DNA from 3 places in the Dermacoccus sp. SAI-028 genome. Region 2 is predicted to be linked to each of the others. Evidence: riboswitches for the same ligand, from Rfam matches in the RefSeq annotation. Region 2 holds a riboswitch; each other region holds the start of a gene.
What was found. Region 2 has a riboswitch for S-adenosylmethionine ahead of EDC82_RS06450 (bifunctional o-acetylhomoserine/o-acetylserine sulfhydrylase). Riboswitches for the same ligand answer to the same signal wherever they lie in the genome.
Positions count from the first base shown of each region.

Region 1: linked by a shared signal. The riboswitch ahead of EDC82_RS05530 (homoserine O-acetyltransferase) and the one ahead of EDC82_RS06450 (bifunctional o-acetylhomoserine/o-acetylserine sulfhydrylase) in region 2 are both predicted to bind S-adenosylmethionine.
Region 3: linked by a shared signal. The riboswitch ahead of EDC82_RS05325 (aminotransferase class V-fold PLP-dependent enzyme) and the one ahead of EDC82_RS06450 (bifunctional o-acetylhomoserine/o-acetylserine sulfhydrylase) in region 2 are both predicted to bind S-adenosylmethionine.

Region 1 covers NZ_SMFS01000001.1:1,197,021-1,202,411, reverse strand. Annotated here, with positions in the region: gene EDC82_RS05535 (universal stress protein) at 1-106, opposite strand, end outside; gene EDC82_RS05530 (homoserine O-acetyltransferase) at 176-1,348, opposite strand; SAM riboswitch class IV at 1,383-1,491, opposite strand; gene EDC82_RS05525 (hypothetical protein) at 1,581-2,519, opposite strand; gene EDC82_RS05520 (EcsC family protein) at 2,791-3,477, opposite strand; gene EDC82_RS05515 (PAC2 family protein) at 3,605-4,534, opposite strand; gene EDC82_RS05510 (HIT family protein) at 4,608-5,051, opposite strand; gene hrpA (ATP-dependent RNA helicase HrpA) at 5,072-5,391, opposite strand, start outside.
Region 2 covers NZ_SMFS01000001.1:1,407,502-1,412,892, reverse strand. Annotated here, with positions in the region: gene EDC82_RS06480 (glycosyltransferase family 4 protein) at 1-190, opposite strand, end outside; gene EDC82_RS06475 (phosphatidylinositol mannoside acyltransferase) at 194-1,138, opposite strand; gene pgsA (phosphatidylinositol phosphate synthase) at 1,143-1,763, opposite strand; gene EDC82_RS06465 (HIT domain-containing protein) at 1,829-2,404, opposite strand; gene EDC82_RS06460 (hypothetical protein) at 2,487-2,876, opposite strand; gene EDC82_RS06455 (GNAT family N-acetyltransferase) at 2,873-3,367, opposite strand; SAM riboswitch class IV at 3,491-3,606, shown strand; gene EDC82_RS06450 (bifunctional o-acetylhomoserine/o-acetylserine sulfhydrylase) at 3,679-4,992, shown strand; gene thrS (threonine--tRNA ligase) at 5,159-5,391, opposite strand, start outside.
Region 3 covers NZ_SMFS01000001.1:1,137,853-1,143,243, reverse strand. Annotated here, with positions in the region: gene EDC82_RS05335 (DNA translocase FtsK) at 1-2,599, opposite strand, end outside; SAM riboswitch class IV at 3,178-3,292, shown strand; gene EDC82_RS05325 (aminotransferase class V-fold PLP-dependent enzyme) at 3,336-4,901, shown strand; gene EDC82_RS05320 (ribonuclease J) at 5,185-5,391, opposite strand, start outside.

The DNA.
Region 1 (5,391 bases), 210 kb from region 2:
TCGAGACGAGTACGAGCGGGCGCCCCAGCACACTCGACTGACGCACGGCCTCGGCCACCGCGGCCTCACCCTCCGGGCCCGGAGCGAAACTGACGACGACGGACATGCGCAACCCCTGTTCTGCGACTGTGGCGATCGGCTCACACGCTACCCGAGGTGCCGCGAGCGCCCGCCGTCACGCCACGGGATGGACGCGGCCCGCCTCGGCCGTGAGCGGCCGAGCGATGACCTCGCGCACGAGCGCCGCGATCTGGTCGGCCTCGATGAGGAAACCGTCGTGACCGTGCGGCGAGTGGATGAGACGCAGCCGTCCGCGCCCGTGAGCCCGGACGATGTCGGCGGAGGCACTGACCGGGAACAGCCGATCGGAGTCGACCGCGGCGACGACGAGCTCACCCCCGAACACCCGAAGCGCAGGCTCGATGCCGCCGCGGCCGCGGCCGACGTCGTGCGTCGCCATCGCCTGCGTGAGCCGCACATAACTCATGGCGTCGAACCGCGCAACGAGTTTCGCGGCGTGGTGCTCGAGATAGCTCTCGACGGCGAACAGGCCGCCGTCGAGCGTGCGGTCCGCTCCCTGCGACTCGCGCCCGAACCGCTCCTGCAACTCGTGCGCGCTGCGGTAGGAGGTGTGCGCGATCTGGCGGGCGAGCCCGAGCCCCGACGTCGGGAAGACGCCCTGCTCGAGGTAGCCGCCACCCCGGAAATCCGGGTCAGCTTCGATTGCCCGCACCTGCGTGTGCCCCCACGCGATCTGGTCGGCGCCCGCCGCCGCGCAGCTCGCGACGACGAGGGCGCGCTGCACCCGATGCGGGAAGGTCGCCACCCACTCCGCGGCGCGCATCCCGCCGAAGGAGCCGCCGATGACAGTGTGGAAGCGCGCGATGCCGAGAGCGTCGGCGACCCGCGCCTCGGCGCGCGCCTGATCCCTGACGCTGACGTGTGGGAAGCGCCCGCCCCACACCCGGCCGTCTGGTGCGAGCGACATGGGGCCCGTGCTGCCGCGACAGCCGCCGAGCACGTTGATCGCCACGACGAACAGCTCGTCGGTGTCGAGGGGCGCGCCGGGGCCGATGAGACCAGGCCACCACCCCGCCGTCGGCTGCCCGGGGCCGACCGGCCCGACGACGTGCGAGTCTCCGGTCAGGGCGTGCTCGACGAGGACGGCGTTGCTCGCGTCGTCGTTCAGCTCGCCCCAGCACTCGTACGTCATGACGACGTCGGGCAGGGCGGCGCCGTTCTCCAGCGTCAGGGTGCCGATGTGGACGGCACGTGCGTGCGGGTTGAACCCGTCGTCGGTGAGGGGCGCCGCGGAGTCGGCCACGGCGAGGCGACGGTGCGAAACCATGACGTCCTCGATTCCGAGGTGGGTCGCAACCCACCTCTCGCGCTTGCCGCCCACGGGCGGCCCTGTCGTCACCCGGGGCACCCCGCCGCGAGGGAGGGTTGCCGCTCAGCAAGCCGGGGCTTGTGTCGCTGAAACTCTTGACCTGCGACACAGTAGGCGGCCCTGCCCGCGGCTTCCATCGCCCGCGCGGCGACGTCCACGATGTGGCGCGCTCCCACAACCGGCACGCTCGTCAGGCGACGGAACTCTGCCGAGCCTTCGTGTGGAGCGCACCGACGGCCTGCTCGTACGACAACCCCGTGCCTGTGATGTCGCGCAGCAGTTGCCCCAATGACGTCCGTCCGATGCGCAGCGACGCCGCGGCGCACGCACCGGCTCCTCGCAGGTCGCCTTCGCGCCAGGTCGCGGCGGCCTCGAGGGCCTTCCACGCGGCGCGGCCGTGGCGCGGCACGAGCGGCAGCCAAGTTCGCAGGCACGCGCTCGTCATCAGCGGGCCAGGCTCGCCGAGCGGCGTGCCCGGGCTCAGCAGACGGAACAGTTCGGGTGCGACGCACAGGAGGATCTCATCGCGCGTCGGGCCGTCGACGACAGCGTCGGCGAGCACCTGCAGGTCGGCGCTGCGGGAGCGTCGCCGGGTGCCCGACGCGGTGTCGGGGACGTCGCACAACCGTGCCCAGGCGGCTCGGACGTCGACGACGCTGGGAACGGGGCGCGCGGTGGCGGCCATGGCCTCGCCGCCGCGGCGGACGTCGCGAAGCTGCTCGCGGGTCTGCTCTGACAGGGACGGGATCTCGTGGATCGCGCCGTCACAGCAGCCGAGCTCGCATTCGATGGCCCACCAGTGCTCGTCGCTGGCACCGAGGACGTGGTGCAGCGGCACGCGGCGCTCGATGCGTTTCGCGAGGGCCGCGATGTCGACGCGGCCCGGCTCGCAGCGATAGGCGATGGCGATGGCGGCCTGCGCACCCATCGTCGCGCGCCGCTCAGCGACGACGTCGAGCATGTGCGCCGTCTCCCCGTCGCACGCATCGTCCGCCCAGCCGAGCACCCCCGCGAGCGCACCGTCACGTTCGAACAGGACGATGACGGCGCCCGCCCCCTCGGAGCCGACGAGATCGGGAAGGGCTGCCACCAGGGCGCTGAGGCCCTTGAGTCGTGTTGTTGTCTTCATGCCCCCAGCGAAACCCATGACGCCACCCGCGCGCTGACCACGAGCCACAAACCTGTGGACGAGGCATCCTGCGGGCCGCGAAACGGGCCGTAGCCGTCACACCTGTGGGTGAGTGGGCCGTTCGAGCAAGGCCAGGCGGGGGTTCGCGGCCCTCAGATCGTCGCCCGGAAGCCCGTTGATGCGCACGGACGACACATCGCCGAACCGGCCCGGACACGCCGAACGCCACCCGCCGAAGACGAGTGGCGTTCGGGGTGGAATCAGGGCGACGTCAGGCTGACGGCGGGATCTGCGCGACGAAGTCGCGACGCGCCGACTGGGCGATCTTGCGGATGAGGACGACATCGAGGCCGCCACCGATGAAGCCGCCCGCCACGGGGATGAGGCGCGGAATGCGCGTGAGGAAGCGACGCCCCACCTGCGAGCCGAGACGGAACGCAACGGACTTGTTCACGACGGCGAGCGCCGCCGGCGGCAGCTTGCGCGTGGCGACGTTCGTCGCGACGCCACCCGTCATCGGGCCGAGGCCCTTGAGGACCTGCGTCGCGTCCGCACCGATGAGGTCGAGCAGGATCGCCGAGCGCACGGCTGGGTCGTCGACGTCGTGACCGTTGATGGCGGCGATTGCCGCGACCATGCGCGTCGCGACGGTGTAGAAACCGATGACGTTCGCGGGCAGTGCCACGGGGAGCGTGACGAAACCGCCGAGGTTGGTGAGGAAGCCGTTCGCGCCCGCGAGCTTCGTGTGTGATGCGACGACGTCGTCCATCGCCGCTTCCTTGGAGCCCGCCTTCTTCATCGCCTCGTCGGCGACGGCGCGGGCCGACTTGAACGTCGCCACGCCCCCGATGCCCACCGAGATGAGGTGCTGCGCCAGGGTGTTGGCCGTCGAGTCGAGCATGCCCGACGGTTTCTCGGGGGCTGCAGGAGCCTTCTTGTCTTGACCGAATCCGAACATGAGGTGATCCTCCCAAGTTGGCGGGGGCCCGGCAAGCCACCGCAGGGGTGGCCGCAGCCAGGCGAGCGTTGCGAAGCCCGCGTGGCCGTCGGCTCAGACCGACGGCCGGCGAGAAGCGCTCGCGGGCTCACAACGAGCCCTTGGTGCCCGGATCCTCTCCCTCGGCGCGCAGGAACTGCTCCAGCTCGGCGCCGATCTCGTCTGCGCTCGGCAGGTCGTTCATCTCGGCGGCGAGGAGCGAGCGTCGACGACGACCCTCGGTGAAGGCGTCGTACTGCCGCTCGAGGCCCTCGACGACCTCGGTGACCTCGTCGTTCTCGCTGATCTGCTTGGCGATGTCGACGCGATGCAGCCCGGCGATCGCGGCGAGCTCCTGAGCGGGGATCGCCAGCCCCGTCAGCCCGCAGACGGCCTCGAGCGCGGCGAGCGCGGCGTCCGCGAACTCGACCTGCGTGAGGTAGTGCGGCACGTGGATCGCGAAACCTGCGGTGTCCATGCCCGCCTCGGCGAGCCGGATGTGCATGAGCCCTTCGGCACTCGAGGGAACCTGGACGTTGCCGAAGAGCGGCTCGTTCTCCGTCAGCAGACGCTGATCGGAGGCGAAACGCGTGAAACCGACCGGGCGCGTGTGCGGCACGGCCATCGGGATTCCGTGCGCGCTCACCATGAGCGAGACGCCGAGGTTCGCCGCGAGGATGCGGACGGCCTCGCTGACGCGCTCCCACTGGTAGTCGGGCTCGGGGCCGGCGAGCAGCAGGAACGGCGTGCCTTCGGCGTCGACGAGGCGGTACAGCACGAGAGCCGGGTCGTCGTACTCGCTGTAGCGGTCGCGATCGAACGTCATCATCGGGCGGCGACCGCGGTAGTCGAGCAACTGGTCAACGTCGAACGACGCGACGACCGTGTGCTCGAGCGTGCCCAGCATGTGCGCCGTCATCAACTTCTGCGTGTTGCCCGCGTCGATGAAACCGCCCAGCGAGACCACGAGGGTCGAGGCGCTCTGCTCGGCGAGCGGGGTGTCGGTCTCGATGCGGAACAGTTGCGTGGGATCAAGCACGTCGTACTCCTTCGTCAGGTGCTCACCGTTCAACGCCCCGCGCGCGGGGATGATTCCCCCACGCCGCGGCCACTCAGGTCTGCGGCGACGCGGCGTCCGGAACGGTCTCGGCATGACCGTCGGTGCGCAACTGCGCCCGCAGCGCCTCGGCATTCTCGGCGAGGATCTGCTGGTCCTGGCCGCGCGTGACGGCGTGCGGGTCGAACTCGGCCGGGCTCTGCGTCGGCCACACGTGCAGGTGCAGGTGCGGCACCTCGTACCCCTCGACGAGCAGGCCGACGCGCTGCGCCTGCCACGCGCGCTGCTGCGCCTGACCGATGATCTGCGCGACACCCGTGAGATGCGCGAAGATGCTCGGCGGCGCCTGCGTCCATTCGACGATCTCCCCGCGCGGCACGACGACCGTGTGCCCGTCGGTGATGGGGTCGATGACGAGGAACGCCACGCACACCTCGTCCTGCCAGACGAAGTGCGCCGGGATGTCGCCGTCGATGATCTTGCTGAAGATGCTCGCCATGGCCTCCAACCTACGCCCGATCAGCGGGCCTCCGCAGCGTCCATCGCCTTGTAGATCCGCTTCTCGGACACCGGGTGAGCGGTGCCCAGACGCTGCGCGAACTGGCTGACGGCAAGCTCCTCGATCATCCAGCGGATGTCGAGCACGTCGGCGTCCCCACGGCGCTCGGGGCGCAGCCCGGCGACCATGTCGTCGTACTCACGTCGGACGGTCGCGACGAGGTCGGCGCGGTCGGCGTCACGCACGAGATCGGTGACGCCCTTGTCGAGCCGCTCGAGCATTCCCCGCACGTAGCGATCGAGGTGACCGAGGCGCGCCAACCCGGTCTCGGCGACGAAAC
Region 2 (5,391 bases):
CGTTGTAGCGGATGGGCATCGCTCCCCCGGCACTCGTCACGTACGGCGCACCCGCGTCGTCACCGTCGCTCGGCGCGAGGACGCTGACCTCGTGCCCTTCTGCGAGCAGGTACGTCGCGAGGTCGCGCACGTGCAGCTGCACACCGCCGGGCACGTCGAACGAGTACGGGCTGACGAGGCCGATCCGCACCGCTCAGCCCCGGCGCGCGTCGAGGTCGCGGACGAACACGCGCTGCATCATGTGCCAGTCCTGCGTGTGCTCGCGGATGGCGCCACCGAGCGCGTCGGCGCACGCCTGGACGGCGGTCTGCACGTCGGCGCGGGCATCATCGGTGTGGGCGATGTCGACCGCCGGGTGGAAGCGGATGTCGATGCCCCAGCCGCTGCCGCCGTCGCGCCGGCGGTAGGTGATCGTGATCGGCACGAGTGCCGCACCGGTGCGTCGGGCGATGACGGCGGGGCCGGCAGCGAGGCGGGCCGGCTCGCCGCACAGGTCGACCGTGACGCCGCGGCTCGTGAGGTCGCGATCCGACAGCAGCGGCGCGAACGCACCCGGTTCGCGCACGAGCGTCTCGACCTGGCCGAGGACGTTCTCGCCCTTGGTCAGCGGGATGATCGTCATGCCCAGCTCTTCGCGGAAGTGCAGGAACGCGCGGAAGAGAGCGTCGGGCTCGAGTCGCTCGGCGACCGTCGTCACGTGCGCGAGCTGTGTCGCCGACCAGGCGCCCGCGAGATCCCAGTTGCCGAGGTGGCCGAGGTAGGCGACGACGCTGCGTCCATCGGCGAGCATGCTGCGGGTCGCCTCGAGTTCACCCGAGGTGGTCACCCTCTCGGCGATCTGCTCGCGTGTCAGCGACGGCAGTCGGAACGCCTCGCACCAGTAGCGCAGGTACGAGCGCACGCCGGCGGCGACGAGCGCGTCGAGGGCTGCGTCGTCGAGTTCGGGGCGCGCGATCGCGTAGTTGGAGCGCATCCGCGCGACGCTCGGGCCGCCGCGGCGCGTCGTGACGTCCGCGATGACGTCGAAGAGGCGGTGGGCGGCGCGCTCGGGCAGCGCCCGCACGCCCCACCAGGCGCCCTTGAACGCTGCGACGGTGACGGCGTCGCGGGCGCGCGTCGTCAACCCCTCGGCGGCCACGCGCTCAGCCCTCGAACGGCTTGGCGAGGGCCTGCTTCCGCACCATGAGCATGCGCTGCACGACCGTGATGAACGATGCGACGGCGAGCAGCGTGAGCACGACGGTCAGCACGATCTCGGGCAGGAACCAGCCGACGAGGCCGGTCGTGACGAGCACGGCGACGAGACGGTCGGCGCGCTCGGCGATGCCGACGTTCGCCTGCATGCCGAGACCCTCGGCCCGGGCCTTGGCGTAGGAGACGACCGAGCCGAGCACGAGGCACGCGAGCGCGAGGCACGCCATGAGGAAGTTGTCGCCCTTGCCCGCGTAGTACAGGACGAGGCCGCCGAAGATCGCGGCGTCACCGACGCGGTCGAGCGTCGAGTCGAGGTAGGCACCCCACGTCGACGAGCGGCCCGACAGGCGCGCCATGTTGCCGTCGAGCATGTCCGAGAAGACGAAGACGGTGATGAACAACGTGCCGACGAGGAAGTCGCCGCGCGGATAGAACCACAGTGCACCGAACGCGACACCGACGGTGCCCACGATCGTCACGACGTCGGGGCTGATGCCGAGACGCAGCAGGAGCTGGGCGATGGGCCGGAAGATGGCGGAGAAAAACGCGCGCGCGTACTTGTTGAGCATGGTGGTTCAACTGTAGCGGTTCGATATACCCGTTCGAGGCAGCGCACTGCCCGTGGTGCCCGGTGTCAGTCGTTCGGCCAGTTCGCGACGATGCGCTGACGGCTGTCCTCGAGCAGCACCGGCAGCGCCTTGGTGCGCCCGATGATCGGCATGAAGTTCATGTCGCCACCCCAGCGCGGCACGATGTGCTGATGCAGGTGCGCGGCGACGCCGGCACCTGCGACGTCACCCTGGTTCATCCCGAGGTTGAACCCGCCCGGGTTCGACGCGGCCTTGAGGGCACGCACCCCGGCCTTCGTCAGCTTCGTGAACTCCTCGGTCTCGTCGTCGGTGAGGTCGATGTACGAGGCGACGTGACGGTACGGGCACACGAGCAGGTGGCCCGGGTTGTACGGGAACAGGTTCATCACGACGAAACAGTGCTCACCACGGTGGACGATGAGGCCGTCGGCGTCGGTCTTCGTAGGCGACGCGCAGAACGGGCAGCCGTGGCCGGCGTCCTTTGTCGGACGCTCGCCCTCGATGTACGCCATGCGGTGCGGCGTCCACAGCCGCCCGAACCCGTCGGCCTCGCCCGCGAAGGCGCCGGCTTGCTCGATGAGGATGTCGTCCTGCGAATCAGTGTTGAACTCGTCGACCATGGCCCGATCCTAGAGCCCCGCCTGCCTCGACGCAGCGGCCGCGGGTGGGCTCGCGCGCACCATGCACCCCGGGTGAGCGGTCTCAGACCGCCGCGATCTCGCGCAGACGCGCCGGGACAATGGTTCGGTCGGCTTCCCCCGCGTGCGCGACGTCGCCGACACGGCCCGCCAACGTCCGCGCGACCTCGGCCGCGTCGCCGTCACCGACGACGGCGACGATGCTCGCCAGCCCGGCGAGGCCCGTGACGGCGTCCTCGAGGTCGAGCCAGTCGTCGTCATCGAGGCCGGCCGCCGCCCCCGGCCATGCGACCGAGGCGGCCATGACGCCGTCACGAGCCCACTGCTCGACAGCGTCGCGCGCGAGGGCGCCGTCAGCACCGAGGTGCAGGACGACGGCGTTCGCGACCGGTTTGGACGGGCAGGCGATGCAGCGCTCGCGCTGATCGAGCGCCCAGATGACGTCGTCGCTCATGACGCACGCTCCGCATCGCGGCGGGCGTCGAGGCCGAACGGCGCCACACGCTGCATGTGACGTTCGTCCGGCGGGCCGAAGCCGGCCCGTTCGTACAGCCTGCGGGCACGCGGACGGGCGTTGAGCATCATTCGCGCGACGTCGTGCGCGTCGGCCCAGGCGTCGACGATCCGCAGCATCCGCTCGGCCAGGCCCTGGCCGCGCGCCGACGGCGTGACGAAGACGACCGCGATGTTGAGCGACGGCTGCGCCGGCCGAGCCAGCGCCGGGGGCCGGTGCACGAGCGACGTCTGCACCATGCCGAGAGCCGTCCCGTCAGCACTCGAGGCGAGCCACGTCGGCAGATCGTCGTAGTGCGCGAGCCAGTGATCGGCATACTCGGTGATGAAGCCGGAGCGGTTGCTCTCCCCCGCCTCGAGGTCCATCTGCAGACGCAGCGCCGCGCAGGCGAACGCGTCTTCGCGGCGCGCGCGGACGATCGTCGGTGTCATGGCAACAGTCAAGCACGGCATGAGGGTCGTCGCCCGTAGGCGCGTCGCGTCAGCACGGGGCCGCGACCGGAATGTGAGACAGCATTCCCGCCTGATGACACCACCCGGCCTAGAGTGGCCGCAGGTCACGAGCGCCAGCGTCAAACCCCGGTTTGCTGGCCGGCAACCCTCCCACCGCGGCGGGGTGCTCCGGGTGACGACCTGGCCCGGCGCCGAGCGCGTCCGGGCAAGCGCGGAGGGATTCCCCTTCGGGCACCACACGTACGGTGCGCCGCCCGTGCGTCCACGTACTCCTCGAGAGGGACATCATCATGAGCTCCGAGAACTGGGCCTTCGAGACCAAGCAGATCCACGTCGGCCAGAACGTCGACGGCGACACCGGCGCCCGGGCGCTGCCGATCTACCAGACGACGTCGTTCGTCTTCGACTCCGCCGAGACCGCGGCCAACCGCTTCGGCCTGTCGGATCTCGGCCCCATCTACACGCGCATCGGCAACCCGACGGCGCAGGCGGTCGAAGACCGCATCGCCGCGCTGGAGGGCGGCGTCGGCGCGTTGCTGCTCGCGTCGGGTCAGGCGGCGACGACGTTCGCCATCCTCAACGTCGCTCAGGCCGGCGACCACATCGTCGCCTCGTCCGCGCTGTACGGCGGCACGTACAACCTGCTGAAGTACACGCTCAAGCGACTCGGCGTCGAGACGACGTTCATCGACAACATCAACGATCTCGACGAGTGGCGCGGCGCCATCCGCGACAACACGAAGCTGCTGTTCGGCGAGACGCTGAGCAACCCCGACCAGAAGGTGCTCGACGTGCGCGGCCTCGCCGACATCGCGCATGACGCCGGGGTGCCGCTGTTCGTCGACAACACCGTCGCGACGCCGTACCTGCTGCGCCCGATCGAGCATGGCGCGGACGTCGTCATTCACTCCGCGACGAAGTACCTCGGGGGGCACGGGACGTCGATCGCCGGCGTGCTCGTCGACGCCGGGACGTTCGACTACGCCGCCGACCCGGCGAAGTTCCCGCAGTTCAACGAGCCGTCGGAGAGCTACCACGGTCTCGTGTTCGCCCGCGACCTCGGCGTCGGATCGCCGCTCGGCGCGAACCTCGCCTTCATCCTCAAGGCGCGCGTCGAACTGCTGCGCGACCTCGGCGCGGCCGTCTCCCCGTTCAACGCGTTCCTCATCGCGCAAGGCCTCGAGACGTTGTCGCTGCGTGTGGAGCGACACGTGGAGAACGCGAAGAAGGTCGTCGAGTTCCTGAAGTCGCAGCCGCAGGTCGAGAAGTTGTTCTACGCCTCCGACCCGTCGAGCCCCTACAAGGAACTCGCCGACCGCTACCTGCCCGCCGGCTCCGGCGCCGTGCTGTCGTTCGAGATCGCCGGCGGCGTCGAGGCGGGCAAGAAGTTCGTCGACGCTCTCGAACTGCACTCGCACGTCGCGAACATCGGTGACGTCCGTTCCCTCGCCATCCATCCTGCGTCGACGACGCACTCCCAGGGCAGCGACGAGGACCGCCGCGGCGCCGGCGTGACGCCCGGACTCGTGCGGTTGAGCGTCGGCATCGAGAACTCCGCCGACATCATCGCCGACCTCGAGAAGGGCTTCGCTGCAGCGAAGTGACCGTGCGCTGAGGTGGGTCCCCGCGACGGGTGACGCAACCGGGTTCCCTACCCCGAGCGTGGTCACCCGGCCGTGTCGAACGCCGGCCCTCGGGTGCACATGCCAACACACGAGCGCGCCCCCGAACCGCGAGGTTCGGGGGCGCGCGTCGTCGTCGAGGCAGACGTCAGCCGGCCGTCGGGTCGGTGTTCTGACGTTCGGTGATGACGCGGGTGATCTCGGCGATCGCGTCGGCCACCGGCACGCCGTTCTTCTGCGACCCGTCGCGGAAACGGAACGAGACGGCGCCGTTGTCGCGGTCCTCTTCACCGGCGATCAGGATGAACGGCGCCTTCGACTTGGACGCGTTGCGGATCTTCTTCGGGAAGCGGTCGTCGCTCATGTCGACCTCGACACGCA
Region 3 (5,391 bases), 270 kb from region 2:
CGCGCGATTCGAGCAGGTCCATGAGGCGCCCGGCCTTCGCGAATCCGACGCGCAGCTTGCGCTGCAGCATCGAGGTCGATCCGAACTGTGTCGTGACAACGAGTTCGGCGGCCTGCAGCAGCACGTCGAGGTCGTCGCCGATGTCGTCGTCGATCTCCTTCTTCGGCGCGACCTGCGCGACGTCCTCGCGGTAGTTCGGCGCGAGCTGGCTCTTGACGTGCGCGACGACGGCGTGGATCTCGGATTCGTTGACCCATGCGCCCTGCACGCGCATCGGCTTGCTCGCACCCATCGGCAGGAACAGCGCGTCACCCTGACCGAGCAGCTTCTCGGCACCGGGCTGGTCGAGCACGACGCGGCTGTCGGCGAGCGACGACGTCGCGAACGCTAGGCGCGACGGCACGTTGGCCTTGATGATGCCGGTGACGACGTCGACGGACGGGCGCTGCGTCGCGAGGATGAGGTGAATGCCCGCGGCACGCGCGAGCTGCGTGATGCGCTGGATCGACGCCTCGACGTCGCGCGGCGCGACGAGCATGAGGTCGGCGAGCTCGTCGACGACGACGAGCAGGTAGGGGTACGGCGCGAGCTTGCGCTTGCTGTCGGGCGGCAGCTGCACCTTGCCCGCGCGCACCGCCTTGTTGAACTCGTCGATGTGCTTGTAGCCGAACGCGGCCAGGTCGTCATAGCGTGCGTCCATCTCGCGCACGACCCACTCGAGTGCCTCGGCGGCCTTCTTCGGGTTCGTGATGATCGGCGTGATGAGGTGCGGGATGCCCTCGTACGCCGTCAGTTCGACGCGCTTGGGGTCGACGAGCACCATGCGCACCTCTTCGGGCGTGGCCCGCATGAGCAACGACGTGATCATCGAGTTGACGAAGCTCGACTTACCGGCGCCCGTCGCACCCGCGACGAGCATGTGCGGCATCTTCGCGAGGTTCGCGACGACGTAGCCGCCCTCGACGTCCTTGCCGACACCCATGACCATCGGGTGCGTGTTGTTGCGCGCCGCCTGGCTGCGCAGCACGTCGCCGAGGCTGACGAGTTCCTTGTCGGCGTTCGGGATCTCGATACCGATGGCCTTCTTGCCGGGGATCGGCGACAGGATGCGCACGTCGGCGCTCGCGACGGCGTACGAGATGTTCTTGCTCAACCCCGTCACACGGTCGACCTTGACGCCGGGGCCGAGTTCGACCTCGTAGCGCGTCACCGTCGGGCCGCGCGTGAACCCGCTGACGACGGCGTCGATACCGAACTGCTCGAGTACCTCGGTCAGCGCGTCGACGACGCGGTCGTTCGCGGCGGAACGCTCCTTGGGCGGGGTCCCCTGTTCGAGGACGTTCGAATCGGGCAGCGTGTACGTGACGTCGCCGCCCATTGCGAGCTGCTCGACACGAGGTGGAAGCTGTTCGGTGGGCTGAGCTTCCACCTGACGTTGAGGGACGGCTGCGGCCGGCGCAGCCTGCTCGACGCGCGTGGCACCGGCATCCTGACGGGCCGCCGCGGCCTTCGGCGACTCCCCCGGCCGCTGTGCCGACGCCGGGCGCGACGCCTGCGCCGCACGTGCGGAGGCCTGGTCGACAACGGCATCGTCGACGGAATCCATGGGTGCGGAGCGGCGCGCTGCCCCACCTGCCGCCTCCCCTGCCGGCGACGCTCCGGAGCGCGATGCTCGGGCTCGCGCGAGCGCAGCGGCGCTCGCGTCACCGGCGCGCTCGTCGTCAGAGCCGCCGGCGGGCATCTCTCGCGTCTGATCGACGCCCGCCGGGGCGCCGTCGATCGTGTCGATGTCGTAGATCTGCTGCTCACCGCGACGGCGGTTGAGCGGGTTGCGTGATATGCCACGGCCCGCGCCGCGCGGCCCCTTGCCGACGACCTCGGCGGCCTGCTCGTAGGGCTCATCGCCGCGCCGGGCGTCGTCACCCGCGCCGCGACGCGAGCCGCCCCGCGCGCGGTTACCGATGTCGGCGCCGTGCAGGTCGTCGGCGACGGCGTCACGCTGAAGCAGCTCGCCCTCGTCGTCGCGTTCATCGAGGGGGTGGCCGAAGATCTGCGCCTCGACCTCGCGGATGCGCTGCGGGATGCGATTGACGGGCGTGCGCGTCAGCACGAGGAAACCGAAGAACGACACGAGCGCGAGGATGATGCCCGCGCCCCACACCGTGAGCGCGGCAGACAGCGGCCCTCCCGTGATGACGCCGAGGATGCCGCCTGCGCCGCGCACCGCGGTCGAAACCCCTGTCGACGGACGCCCGCCGACGAGGTGGGCGATCCCCGTCGAGCCGAGCGCGAGGATCGTCAGTCCGATCGTCATGCGGTTGGTCGGCTGGTGCCCCCGCGGGTGGCGGAACATGTGGATGGCCATGCCGATGAGGACGACGGGCAGAACGTAGGCGATGACGCCGAACGTGCCGGCCGCGACGGCGTGGACGACGTCCCCGAACATGCCGGGCAGCCCCCACCACTCCCGCGCAGCGACGACGATGCCGAGGGCGAGGAGGGCGAAACCGAGCCCGTCGCGACGGTGTTCGGGTTCGAGGTCAGAAGCGGCGGCGCCGACGCGGCGGACGGTGCCGCCGGCGACGTGCGAAACACCCATCCACGCGCCACGAGCAGCGCGACCGGACGCGGAGGGACGCGCTTCAGCAGCCCCTCGCGACGAGCCGGTCTTGCGCGCGGGTGCATTCTTCGTCGTGCCGCCCGAACGTGGTGCGCTCGACTTCGGCGGGGTCGTGCGGGCGCGCGTCGTCGAGGCCGCAGATGCGCCGGCCGGGCGCGAGCTCTTGGCGCGCGGCTGCGAAGAGGCCTTCTTCGCGACGAGGACGCTGTCGTTCGCTGGTCTGTTTCGGGTCGCCACCCCGCAAGGCTAGTGGGGGTTCCGGCCGTTTTCGCGGACCCACGCCGTGACACGGGTCCAATGGTGACGGCGGGTCGGCTCGACACCTTCGAATCCGCGTCCCGATGCGCTGGCGCGTTGACGCGCTCGCATCCGACAGCGCCCTGACCCTTGTCGGAGGCGCCGCCAGCTGCCCGGGGGACCACGGGCATCCCCACCGCGAGACGCCGACTCTTGCGCGCGGCGCTCGCCATCCGCGATCCCACAGGTGATCTCACGATGCGAACCTCTGGCCGCACGTCGGTGGACGCGGCGGAGGGCCGGGTGCGAGCGTTCACGTAGGTCATGAGTTCCAGCGCACAGCCCCGGCTTGCTGGACGGCAACCCTCCACCGCGGTGGGGTGCTCCGGGTGACGACCTGGCCGCCACCAGCACCGGTGTCGGCAAGCGCGGGCCGAGCCATCTGGCGACGGCGAGGCCCCTGATTCGAGGAGCCTCGATGCCCCGTTCTGCCATTCTCTCGATCCTTGACTCCGACGCGCGCCGCCACGCTGCGAGCCACACGACCCGCCCCGCTCACGCCGTAACCCCCGGGACTCCCGTCGCGGACCCCGAGCGTCACCACACCCAGCCCGCGCACCCCGGCGGGTCCCGTCGCGAGACGCCCACGGCTACCCATCATCGCGCGGACGCGCCGCAGCAGGCCAATGCCGCCCTGGCCACGATCGGCGCCGATCTCGGCGTCGCGACGCTCGACGGGCGCGTCGTCGAGCACGCGAACTTCGACCACGGCGCGACGGCTCCCGCGCTGCAGGCCGCCGCGCGGGCCGTCGACACGACCCTGCGCACGTACGGTTCGGTGCATCGCGGTGCGGGACGGGCGTCGCAGCTGACGACCCGGTGGTACGAGGAGGCTCGGCAGGAGGTCGCCGCGTTCGTCGGCGCGCGCGAGGACGACGTCACCGTCTTCACGCGCAACACCTCGGACGCGCTCAACCTGTTGGCTCACTGTCTGCCGCAACAGACGCAGGTCTTCGTGTTCCGCTCGATGCACCACGCGGCGCTGCTGCCGTGGGCGGACGAGCGGACGACGCGGCTGCCGATCCCTCACTCTCACGCCGAGGCTGAGGGCTACCTCGACGTCGCTCTGGCGGAATTCCGCGCCCACAACGATGCTCCCGTGTTGGTCCTCATCACCGGCGCCTGCAACGTGACGGGCGAGGTGTGGCCCATCGAGCGCCTCGCCGCCGTCGCCCGCCGGCATGAGGCGCGGACGGCTCTCGACGCCGCGCAGCTCGCCCCGCACCGCCGCGTCGACATCGACGCCTGGGGCATCGACTACGTCGCTCTGTCCGGCCACAAGGCCTACGCGCCGTACGGTTCAGGAGCCCTCGTCGGGCGCCGCGACTGGCTCGACACCGCCCCTCCGTACTTCCGCGCCGGCGGCGCGAGCCACCGCGTCAGCGAAGATGCGTCAGGCGCCGGCGACGTCGCCTGGGCGCCCGCGCCCGCACGCCACGAGGGCGGCACCCCGAACGCGGTCGGGGCCATCGCGCTCGCGGCCGCAGCCTCGACGCTGTCCGCGCAGCGCGGCGAAGCCGAGGCGCGCGAGGAGAAGATCCACGCCATCGTCCGCGACGGTCTCAACTCGATCGACGGCGTGAGGATCGTCGAACTCTTCGACGAGCAGAATGCCGCGGACGCTCACCTCGACGATGGCGCGCCAAGGCGGAATGCGAGCGACAACGTCGGCGTCACGACGTTCACCGTCGCCGGATACGACCCGACGCTCGTCGCTCAGGTGCTCGCAGACGAGCACGGCATCGCTGTGCGCGACGGGCGATTCTGCGCTCACCTGCTCTGCGACGCGCGCCTCGGCGAGGGCGCGACGGCAGTGCGCGCCTCGATCGGTCTCGCCACGACGACAGAGCACGCACGACGCCTCGTCGACGCCGTGCGTGCTCTCGTCACCCATGGGCCCACCTTCGACTACACCCACACCCCGGGCCTCGGGTGGAGCCCCGTCACCGACCGACGAGACCTCTCAGAGCCCCGCCCCTGGTGAGGAGAACGAGCGGCGGTGGGCCCCAGCGAGGGGCTCACCGCCGCATTTCGTCAGATACGGGATGCCGACGCGGTGGCTCCTGTCGAAGGGCCCGCTCGCGCGCTCATGCGAGTTTTTTTGACCACGCTCAATAACAAACCTCGACGTCCATTTCGAATCCAGTTGCACCCCAACGGACGAAGGGTGCGACGCGTCACACGCGTCGCACCCTTCATTCATCCGAGATGGCAGCCAGAGGCGATCTCAGCCGCCTCACACGACCCCCTGACATACCCCCGAAGCGTCAGGCGTCGATGACCACCGGGATGATCATCGGTCGGCGGCGCAGCTTGCCGCCGACGAAACCGCCCACGGCGCGCCGGATGACCTGCTGCAGTTGGTGGCTGTCCTTGACACCCTTGTTGCGTGCCTCGAGCAGCGCCTGCTCGATCTTCGGCCGGACGCGGTCGAACACCTCGTCGCCCTCGGCGAAGCCGCGCGTGCGGATGTC